2 regions of the Paenibacillus sp. FSL P4-0184 genome follow, and region 2 is predicted to be linked to the other one. Evidence: riboswitches for the same ligand, from Rfam matches in the RefSeq annotation. Region 2 holds a riboswitch; the other holds the start of a gene.
The links. Region 2 has a riboswitch for thiamine pyrophosphate ahead of MKY52_RS07055 (ABC transporter substrate-binding protein). Riboswitches for the same ligand answer to the same signal wherever they lie in the genome.

Region 1 (5,642 bases), on a different contig from region 2:
CGCCAAATGTTAACAATAAGTCTTTGTAGGCTTGACCACTTGTACGAAGTCCGTCATATGTACTCACAACGACTGGAAAAAAAGCAGTTAGAAACACAACAGCCACTTTGCTCCACAGCGTATACCCGAACCACATAATAAAAATGGGGGATAGCGCGATTAACGGGATCGTCTGACTGATAATAAGGAACGGATAGATGGCCTTTTCAAGGGGGCGAAACAAGAACATTCCGGTGCCCAGCAGTGAACCACAGATAACCGAGAGAACAAAACCTACCAATATCTCCTGCAGTGTCGCCAATAAATGCGGTCTGAGTAATTGCCTGTGTTCGATCAATGCGATACCTATTGAAGAAGGTGCAGGTAGGATAAAGGCTGGAATCAAGTGAAGACGAACAGCTGATTCCCAGATCACAAGAATGAACAATAGCAGTAGAATGAAGGGGCCGTAATTGTTTAAATATTTTTTAAAAGGTTTGGGCTGCATACAGTCTCCGCTCCAACTCTTCCCGTAACGCTATAAACCGGGGTTCATAGTTCATCTTGTAATGTCTTGGCCTCGGTAAATCAACGACGATCTCCTGTATTTCGCTATGCATGCCTCCAGATAATAAATAAATCCGATCGCTTAGTAACAGCGCTTCCTCTAGATCATGGGTGATGAGCATCACTGTTTGATCCAGCTCATCCCAAAGCCCCAACAGCCAACGGTGTATCTCACGTTTGGTCATAGCGTCGAGCGCTCCAAATGGCTCATCTAGCAGCATAAGACCGGCCCCGCCGCCAGCTACAAGCGTTCGTAGAAATGCGACTCGCTGTTTCATGCCACCCGAAAGCTCATGGGGATAAGCCCTCTCTACATCGGCCAAACCGAAGCGTGACAGCATTTCCCGAATGTGAGAGATCGTCTGTTGTTTACTAAACCTTGGTTTAATCTCCCAGGGCAAAAGACAGTTGTCGAGCACGGTTCTCCATGGCAGCAGCAAATCCTGCTGAGGCATGTATGCGATCTGACCTAAGCGAGTAGAGGATGACGAGTTCGAATGAATTTTTATTTTCCCATGAGTGGGTTCTAGCAAGCCTGCTATAGTTTTGAAAAGCGTACTTTTCCCGCATCCGCTAGCCCCAATGACAGAGACAAATTCTCCTTGCCTGATATCCATGGATAGATCTGCGAATACAGGGGGTTGTTCTGATTCCGGAAAGGAGTAGGTTAAGCCTTGAATGGATAGGATTGTCGTGATGATCGAACCTCCTAAAAAGTTTTGTGAGCGTTGGCTTCTTGGAAAGCATCTTACAAAACTTGCTTCGGAAGCCTACGCTTAAGTTTTGTGATTGATTGTAAACAAATAAAGACCCATTCATTTCCGGTGGGAAATAAATGGGTCAAAAAGTTCATTCAGCATAGGAACACTAAAAATGCATGGGATGAAAATTCTGCTCCACTTCCCTCCGCTGGTATGATCCAGATCAGGTTCCAAGGGTCCGGAGCTTGAAGCTCCGTCTCAGTCGGCCGACTCCCCTAGTGAAATAACAGGTCCATATTTAATTTGTTTATAAATATACCATATCTTTCTGAGATGTAAAGAGAGGATCTTGTGAAGGATTATTCTAAGAATGGGTAATATAAGGGTAGAGATTTACCTAATATTACAATTCCGATGTATATAATCGGAAAAAACCATTGACGGTAAACAGCAGCCAGTGTAGTATACAATTTACCGGATGAATTCCGGGTAAAGAGAGGGGAATTAATAATGAAAAAACTAAGTTTAACTATTCTATTGGCGTTAACCGTGGTGTTTGTAGCGGCCTGCGGCAATAATTCGAATACCGATACTTCTAAAAATTCTTCAGCTGGAACGAATGGTGGAAATACAGCCACTGCGCAAAACAGTCTGGAAGCTGTTAAAGCTAGCGGCAAATTGCGTATAGGAACAGAAGGGACGTATGCACCCTTTACTTATCATGACGCTTCAGGGAAACTGACCGGCTTTGACGTAGAAATTGCTGAGGAAGTAGCGAAGCGTCTCGGTGTTGAACCAGAATTTTTTGAGACACAGTGGGACGGTATTTTTGCTGGGATGGATGCCAAGCGGTTTGATGTTATTTTTAACGAAGTATCCATTAATGAAGATCGTAAAGTGAAATATGATTTCTCTGAACCGTATATCGTATCTAAAGCGGTATTGATAGTAAGTGAAAACAATGAGGATATCAAAACATTTGCAGATCTTAAGGGTAAAAAAGCCGGTCAATCTCTAACCAGTAACCTGTCCGATATCGCCCGTGAGAACGGTGCTGAAATCGTTGCTACAGACGGGTTCAATCAAGCGATGGACCTATTGACCTCAGGCCGTATTGATGCGACTGTAAATGATGGTTTGTCTTATCTAGACCTGAAAAAGCAAAAGCCTGATGTGAAAATTAAAGTGGTAGATGAGATTCCTGACGGTTCGCAAAGCGCAGCTGTTTTCTTAAAAGGCAACGATGAGTTGGTAAAAGCAGTTAGTGATGCAATTGTTGAAATGAAGAGCGATGGCACATACTTAAAGATTTCTGAGAAATACTTTGGTGCTGACGTTTCAAAATAATACAAGGTTTCAGAAGCTAACCAGCTTGGAACCAAAAAAGGATGTCTAAAAATGGATGACCGCAAAATACAAATTTTCTTAGATTCACTGCTACCCCTGCTAAAAGCTGGGGTGGCTTTTACCATTCCTTTGGCATTGATATCATTTGCACTTGGACTGATCTTAGCGATATTGACTGCACTAGCGCGTCTCTCCCCGTGGGTACTTCCGAAGCTGATCGCTCGCTTTTATGTATGGGTCATTCGTGGAACCCCTTTGTTGGTACAACTGTTTATTATTTTCTATGGTTTGCCGGCAGTTGGAATTGTGCTCGACCCTTTCATAGCCGCAACCATTGGATTTACGCTTAGTGTAGGGGCTTATTCATCAGAAATTATACGTGCTGCTATCCTGTCTATACATAAAGGTCAGTGGGAAGCGGCCTTCTCCGTTGGGATGACTCGTGCCCAGGCACTGCGCCGCGTTATACTGCCACAAGCTGCCCGTGTTTCTGTACCGCCGTTATCGAATTCCTTTATTAGCTTGGTCAAAGACACTTCACTGGCAGCGACCATTACCTATACGGAGATGTTCAGAACAGCACAGCAGGTTGCTTCCACCTCCTATGAGCCACTGCTGATCTATTGCGAAGCAGGATTGTTCTATTTACTATTCTGCTCAGTGTTATCAGCACTGCAAAATTACTTGGAGAAACGACTGAGTCGTTACTCTGCGAGCTAAAGGGGGAGACAATTATGATTGAAATACTTAATTTGCATAAATCCTTCGGTGAGCTGCAGGTATTAAAGGGCATTGATCTCGAAATGGAACATGGCAAGGTACTGGTCATTATTGGCCCATCGGGTTCAGGCAAAACAACGCTTTTACGCTGCTTTAATCTGCTTGAAGTCCCTGATCAAGGAAGCTTATCGCTCAGTGATATTAAAATTAATTTCACGGATAACAAGAAAATCCCCCAGAAGTCCATTTTGGCATTACGCCAAAAAACAGGGATGGTCTTTCAGTCCTATAATCTTTTTCCGCATATGACTGCACTAGGCAACGTGATGGAGGGGCAGGTGACGGTCCAGAAACGATCCAAGGACGAAGCACGCGAACGTGCCCTTCAGTTGTTAACTAAAGTTGGCTTGGCGGACAAAGCGGATGCTTATCCGCACCAACTGTCTGGTGGCCAGCAGCAACGGGTAGCTATCGCTCGTGCCATGGCAGTAGATCCAGAGGTGCTGTTGTTCGATGAGCCTACCTCTGCGCTTGATCCTGAGTTGGTGGGGGAAGTGCTTAAGGTTATTAAACAGTTAGCGGCAGAGGGAATGACTATGGTGATAGTGACCCATGAGATGAAATTTGCTGCGGATGTGGCTGACCGGATCATTCTGATGGATGGAGGCCATATTCTAGAGCAAGGGACTCCACAAGAAGTTCTTGAGCATCCGCAGCATCCTCGTGCTCTACAATTTCTGAACAGAATTAGTGGAGAAGAAGTATAGAAGAAGATCAAGACGCAAAAAAGCAGTTCAGGACTATACCTGGGCTGCTTTTTCTTGTTTACCATTCATTGTTAGTGGTGCGTCGCTTCTAGGTTAGGATTTAATACCGGTCTTCAGGAATTCCAAAGCATTATAGAGCATAATCGCAGCTTCGGCGCGAGTGATTTCACTTTTTGGATTAAACTTCCCATTGGCGTCTAAACTATTAATCTTGTATTTAAGAGAACGTTGAATGCTGCCTTGATAAGAAGGATTCAGCGCAGCATCGTCAGCGATATCTACGGGCACTATATTGATCATCGGCAGATTCCCAATGCCTTCGACCCCTTGCACTAGATAATTGGTGAACTCTTCTTTGGTCATTGTTTTGGTTGGATCAATATCCTTAGGAAGCTCGACATGATTGTAATACGCGTTGATAAAGGCTTCAGCGTACCAAGCTTTATCCTTGACTTTCGTGAACAAGCCACTAGCAACGGGAGCTTTATTGAAATCAATAGCCGCGAGACTAAGCTGGAGACCACCCGAAATGAACTGGATCCCTTGTGCTGTTGTTACTTTGGAGCTGGGCAAGAATTGGGATTCACTAACCCCTTTGATCAAGCCTTGATTTTTTAAAGAAATAATTTTTTCTTTGCCGTTTATATTGTCAATATCCTTAAAGGTGTTTCCGGCTGCAAATATTTGGCCACCCAAAGAGAAGGAGAGAATCGTAACGGTTGTAATCGCGGCTAACGTTCTTTTTTTCATATTCATGGTTATTTCACCTCGTTGTATGGATAGGCCTCGTGGCCGCTATCAAATTCTTAAACGCAGAAAAATATGGAAAGGTTGCGGTCAAACCTACATTATTTCACGAAAAAGTAGATTTTGGTAGAAAAATAGGCAGTATTGGGTGAAAGAACTTTGGATAAGAGAGCTAAAATGTTATAATGATGTCAGGCTCTATTCATTCGTGATTATTTTTGATATGATTATATCGTAACGATTACTATTTACGTTTAATATTTTGATGCATAAATGGGTGCGTCTCAGTGGATACGGATGTTAAATCATTCCGGGAAGGTAGGAGATCAAATGGATCAAATTTCAAATATCAGTCAGCTTTTTGCGGCGCAAAAATATAAATTAACGCCCCAGCGTGAGGCCATAGTGAACATATTGCTCGACAATGAGAAAGATCATCTCAGCGTAGAAGAAGTATATATGCTTGTTAAGAACAGTTATCCGCATTTAGGGCTGGCAACGGTATACCGTACACTTGAGCTCTTATGCGAGCTTCACATTGTAGAAAAGATGAACTTCGGAGATGGAGTCGCTCGTTACGATCTGCGGGGGAATGATCATTCTCATATGCATCATCATTTGATATGCAGCGTGTGCGGCAGGTTGGAGGAAATTAAGGATGACTGGCTAGTGGAGCTGGAGAAAAGAGTGGAACGTGAATATGGCTTTAACGTCACGGATCACCGCCTAGATTTCAAGGGTACTTATGACACATGTAAACGAACAGGCTGCAAAAAAGAAAAAGCAAACAAAGCGGTTTCTTAAGCCGCTTTCT
Region 2 (5,642 bases):
GAACGCGGATGTTAAAGAAATTACTCAAAAAGACGGTAAGGCTAACGGCGTCAAAGTACTCTTTAACCAAGCTGATGAAAAAACCATTACAGCGAAGGCAGTTGTTGTAACAACAGGTGGTTTTGGATCCAACATGGATATGATATCAAAAGTTAGACCTGATCTGGAAGGATACGTAACGACTAACCAAATCGGCAGTACCGGCGACGGAATCAAGATGATTGAGGCACTTGGCGGAACGACCGTTGATATGGATCAAATCCAGGTTCACCCAACAGTTCAACAAGAAAAATCTTATCTGATCGGGGAAGCTGTACGCGGCGAAGGCTCTATCCTCGTAAATAGCGAAGGCACACGGTTCGTAAACGAATTGACTACACGTGATAAAGTTACCGAAGCGATCAATGCACTTCCTGAAAAAGCGGCTACGCTTGTCTTTGATTCCGGTGTCAAATCACGCGTGAAAGCAATTGAACAATATGACAAAATGGGCTTCGTGATCCAAGCGGATACCATCGAAGCATTGGCGAAAGAAATCGGTGTTCCAGCCGATAAGCTAAAAGCGACACTTGATACTTGGAACAGCGCGGTAAAGAACAAGAACGATGCTGAATTCGGCAGAACAACAGGGATGGACAACGATTTGTCCGCGGGTCCTTACTACGCTATTAAGATCGCCCCAGGGATTCATTACACCATGGGCGGCGTGAAGATCAATACGAACACAGAAGTATTAAATAAAGACGGCGCTGCTATTCCTGGCCTGTATGCGGCTGGTGAAGTTACAGGTGGATTGCACGGTCAAAACCGGATCGGCGGTAACTCTGTAGCAGAAATCATTATTTTCGGCCGTCAAGCAGGGATTAAATCTGCTGAGTTTGTACAAGCACAATAAGATTTAACTGCTATTCTGGTTAAAACAAAAGAACCGCTTGGGCTAATTGAAGCCCGGGCGGTTCTTTGTTTAATCTCTCGTTTAAAGTGAGTGGAGTGACCTCTATTCAAAAAGCTACTTCTCGCTTTTAGCTTGTTCTTCTCGCATCCACTGTGACAGCTGGCGTTTGAGTTTAAGAAAGTCCGGGGAATCCGTAATCTCATCGCGGCGTGGCCGTGGAAATGGCACGTCAACAGTATGTAGGATGGAGCCGGGGCGACCTGAGAATACATAAATACGATTTGAGAGCAGCAACGCTTCTTCGATGTTATGGGTAATGAATAGCACGGAGCGGCGATTCTCCTCCCACAGCTCCAGCAGCCAGCGCTGCATTTCGCTGCGAGTTAGTGCATCCAATGCGCTGAAAGGTTCATCGAGCAGCATCAACTCCTGCGGAGCCAGCAATGCTCTGAGAAAAGCAGCACGCTGCTGCATCCCACCAGACAGCATATGCGGATAAGCCTGTTCGAATCCATTCAAGCCAACCTTGGCGAGCCACTGGCGCGCTTCTTCACGAGCTCCATCCTGCAGAGCGCCTTTAATTTCCCCGGCTAGCAGTACATTATCTTCAATCGTTCGCCAAGGAAAAAGCGCAGGCTGCTGCGGCATATAACTGATTTCACCACGTTGACCCGTAACGGCTCTGCCGTTCATGCGGATCGTTCCTGCATCGGGCTTCACTAGTCCGCCGATCATATGGAATAAGGTGCTTTTTCCGCAGCCGGAAGGACCGACGATCGAAACGAACTCTTGCTGCTCTACCTTAAGAGAGACGTTGTTAAGCACGTTCGTCTCGCGGCGACGATGGGTGAAGGACTTGGAGATGCCGCTTACTTCAAGAGCAGGTGGTGCAGTATGAGCTTCAGGAGAGCTTATGATTTCAGTTGTTCTTTGCTCTATTTGCGTCGCTTGAGACATACAGGCATCTTCCTTTCTATGAGTTACGGCGCGGTTTCCAGCGAACTAACCATTTTTCGAGCAAGGCGATAATCGCAAAAAGCACAAGACTAAGGAGCACAATAATAACAATAGCGACAAACATCCGATCCGTACGGTAAGCCGATTTTTGCAAGAGCATATAATAGCCAATCCCTTTATCCGCGCCAATCCACTCAGCGACCACGGCTCCCATAACCGCATAGGTAGCTGATATTTTCACACCGGAAAATAGTGCCGGGATAGAAGACGGAAGCTCCAGCTTGGTGAAGATTTGCCACTTGCTTGCGCCCGCCATTTTCATATAATTCATCATGACCTGATCACTTTGAGACAAGCCGCCCATTGCAGCGACAGCTACCGGGAAGAAGCATACCATTGTAATCAGCACGATTTTGGGCAAAAGGCCGAAGCCAAACCAGATGATAAGCAGTGGTCCGAGTGCGATAGAGGGAACATTTTGACTCAGAATAATGAGTGGATAAAAAGCCCGTCTAGCCCAAGGTAAAAGATGCAAAAGTAGCGCAACGATCAAGCCTACACCTGTACCAATAGGAAAACCGATTAATGTGAGTCGGAGCGTAGCCATCGTATGAGCCCAGAGACCTGAGGCATTACTGGTGGATTCGCGAGCAATATCAGCAGGACTCGGCAGAATCCAGGATTCGATATGGAATAGAGAAACAGATAACTGCCATACGGTTAAAAAGAAGACGACCGCCACAAGGGGCGGCCATATTAGCTTCCAGGTCGATCTCACGGCCGATATTTCTCCGTCAATTTATCCATGCTGATTCCGTTAGGGTTATGAGCGATTTTGATTTGGGAGATCACGCTTGGACTACCTGCCTCGATCAGCGCCTCCTGCATTTGACGTACAACCTCCAGAAGCTCGCTCAGTTCACCTTCCATAGTAGTTTCCAGTGGATTCACCTGATGTTTAACGCCGGATTTTTGAATAACTTCAATCGCTTTATCTACGTATGGGATGGAGTCCTCATTGTTTGGAGTCTTAGGAATTACTTGAATGCTTAATAATGTATTAGCCACAATAATCAATCCTCTCAAATAGTATAGGTAAGTTCAAAAAGCCAACTTTGATAACGATGTAATTCAGGAAGCAGATTCGGCGTCGAATCTTGAACGAACTTGGGAAGTCCGGTACTCACGTAGCACATCACTACGCTCCGTTCCTCCTTCCTCAAGTAACGTTCAACCTTCTTGGTTCTGAAAGTCGACTTTTTGAACTCTCATTGAAATAGGTAAGTTCAAAAAGCCAACTTTGATAACGATGTAATTCAGGAAGCAGATTCGGCGTCGAATCTTGAACGAACTTGGGAAGTCCGGTCTACTCCGCCGGTAAAAAATCATTCGTGAATGCACTAGCTGCATCCAGCGGTTTGTCCAGCAGCTTCAAATCATACATCCAGTCGCCGTAATTCTGCCAGACCTCGGTTTTTTGCTCTCCCCAGCGTGGGGCGTCGTCCTTATATTTCGGGCTAAGCCATTTTTGGCTAGCTAGGACAAGCTCTGCATCAAGGTCAGGCACAGCCTTGGATAATGTAGCGGCAGCCTCTTCTGGATGATCAATCGCATATTGATAACCCTTCGATGTAGCTTTCAGGAAAGCCTTCACCAAATCTGGATTCTCAGAAATCTGCTTCTCACTCGTGGTCAGCACAGGGGTGTAATAATCGAGCTGAGGCGCATAATCCTTCAAGTAGAGCATATCCAGAGGCTCACCACGCAGTTCGGCTTCAATACCTGTCCAAGCGTAGAAGATCCAAGCGAAATCAATGTCACGTTTGACTGCGGTAAAATAGTCAGCTTCACCAATACTGATTAGCTTCACCTTTTTCACATCGCCACCAACAGGGTCCATGATCGCCTTCATGGCTGCTTCTTCAGCAGGAGAGCCCCAACCGCCGTAGGTTTTACCCTCAAAATCTTTTGGTGATTTAATATTGCGGTCTACTGGAGCGGCGAATCCCGAAGTATTATGCTGAATAATGGCTGCAATCGAGACAAGGGGAACGCCTTGTAGACGGGCTAGAGTCAATCCTTCCTGAGCGCTGATCCCAAAAGCGGCTTCGCCAGAGGTAACCATAGTATCAGAACCCGCTGCGCCAGGTTGAACGATTTCTACATCCAGACCTTCTTCCGCGTAATAACCAAGATCCTTGGCTACGTATAGACCGGTGTGGTTCGTATTCGGTGTCCAATCCAGTGCAACCTTAACTTTGGTAAGCTCTTTCGGAGCATTTGATCCGGTCGCTGCATTCGAATCCGCAGCATTTCCTTTGTTTCCGGCTGTATTCCCATTGTTGCTGCCGCATCCGGCAATCGCAAGAATGAGCATACAGGTGAGGCTAAGCATAAGTGCTTTTTTGAGTTGCATGTCTTCTTCTCTCCTTTAAGGTTGCCAGATCCCGTCATCCAACATGAACCATAAAGTGTAGTATGTACATTTCTTCTACATCTTTTGTGATCTACACAAAAAAAGCGCCCCGAGTGATCGGGACGCTGGCTTGGCGCAAGGTTAGTAAAGGTCACAGGGACCAAAACCAATTGGCGATTCCTACGCTGGCATTATCCAGATCAGGTATAAGGGTCAGTATCTTGTGGGATACAATCTCAGCCGGCCAATTCCAGCACCCCTGGTTCTATGAAGTTAACGGGTATTTCTCGCTTAAACGCTAATCGTCTTTATAAGGACGCTGAAGGCGTTTATGCTTGCATACGGTGTATTATAGACGGCTGTTCTCGGAATGTCTAGTAGCACGCGCCTAAATTTTTCGAATCTCTCCGTCCGTTTTCATTAATCCAGATCTTTATGTTTCTTGCGATGACGCCGCTTAAGCTCAGTAACCAGAGCACCTAGCGTAAGGACAACACTGATCATTATCCCGCTCATAATCACGAAAAGAGCAAGAAACTCAAAGGGGGAATAGCTAACCATCTTACTCCATTGAATCTTTCCATCCAGATCGTCAATGACTTGATTCATGCCATAAATCCCACTTACCACCGTAAATACAGTGAGGATCATCAGCAGATTATCCCGGCGCTTCGATTGGAACTTATCTTGATACTGAAACAGGTCAGTCAAGGTTTCTTTTACTTCCTCGAACAGAGCGTCATTCCCGTATACTTTACGCAGCTGAAGAAAAATCTCCCGTCCTTGCGACTGTGAAATCAGCTCCAAGAAATAAAACTTTGCCGAGAATTTATTAATCGAGTAGATTAAATTGTCGATCTCATCATAATCGTGGTTTATGCGTAGTCGGGAATGCATATTTGCCAGCTTTAGCAGAACAATTTTGTGGAAAATATTGAGTAGAAATCCGTAATAATATTGCCCGTACATCTGGTTGGCCAGGCTAACGGCGATCTTTGGTTCAGCTCGGGTCAGACAGCAAAAGGTCTGCTCATTCATCATATAATACGAGTCTGGGCCCCATCGATTATAGGAATGCTCATGACAGTAGTTCGCAATATACGCTGGATCGCTGGCACTGGCATAGGGCTTCCCGTTCAGATCAATTCCATCAAGCTGAGAGGCGCGATAGCGCATATTTATACTAATCTCATCAGAATCTCCTTCACTCTGAAAGCCATAAAAGGCTTGCACCTGCATTCTTTCATCTACGAAAAAGGGAAGGGTCTCGAAATAAGCCCCATTAATATCCGAGTGATCCAGAAAAGGCTCCAGTCCATCCACCAGATTTCGGAAGACAAAATCCTCTACCATCTCATAGGTCTGTTCTCCGCA

Region 1: it holds a riboswitch for thiamine pyrophosphate, as region 2 does, so the genes downstream of both, MKY52_RS25020 (ABC transporter ATP-binding protein) here and MKY52_RS07055 (ABC transporter substrate-binding protein) in region 2, are expected to answer to the same signal.

Annotation. Positions count from the first base shown of each region.
Region 1 covers NZ_JBBORN010000002.1:731,640-737,281, forward strand. The annotation lists gene MKY52_RS25015 (ABC transporter permease) at 1-487, opposite strand, end outside; gene MKY52_RS25020 (ABC transporter ATP-binding protein) at 468-1,163, opposite strand; TPP riboswitch at 1,431-1,534, opposite strand; gene MKY52_RS25025 (amino acid ABC transporter substrate-binding protein) at 1,758-2,594, shown strand; gene MKY52_RS25030 (amino acid ABC transporter permease) at 2,646-3,314, shown strand; gene MKY52_RS25035 (amino acid ABC transporter ATP-binding protein) at 3,329-4,081, shown strand; gene MKY52_RS25040 (S-layer homology domain-containing protein) at 4,175-4,837, opposite strand; gene MKY52_RS25045 (Fur family transcriptional regulator) at 5,159-5,632, shown strand.
Region 2 covers NZ_JBBORN010000001.1:1,652,596-1,658,237, reverse strand. The annotation lists gene MKY52_RS07075 (flavocytochrome c) at 1-895, shown strand, start outside; gene MKY52_RS07070 (ABC transporter ATP-binding protein) at 1,010-1,852, opposite strand; gene MKY52_RS07065 (ABC transporter permease) at 1,869-2,630, opposite strand; gene MKY52_RS07060 (thiamine-binding protein) at 2,627-2,920, opposite strand; gene MKY52_RS07055 (ABC transporter substrate-binding protein) at 3,219-4,268, opposite strand; TPP riboswitch at 4,429-4,539, opposite strand; gene MKY52_RS07050 (hypothetical protein) at 4,689-5,642, opposite strand, start outside.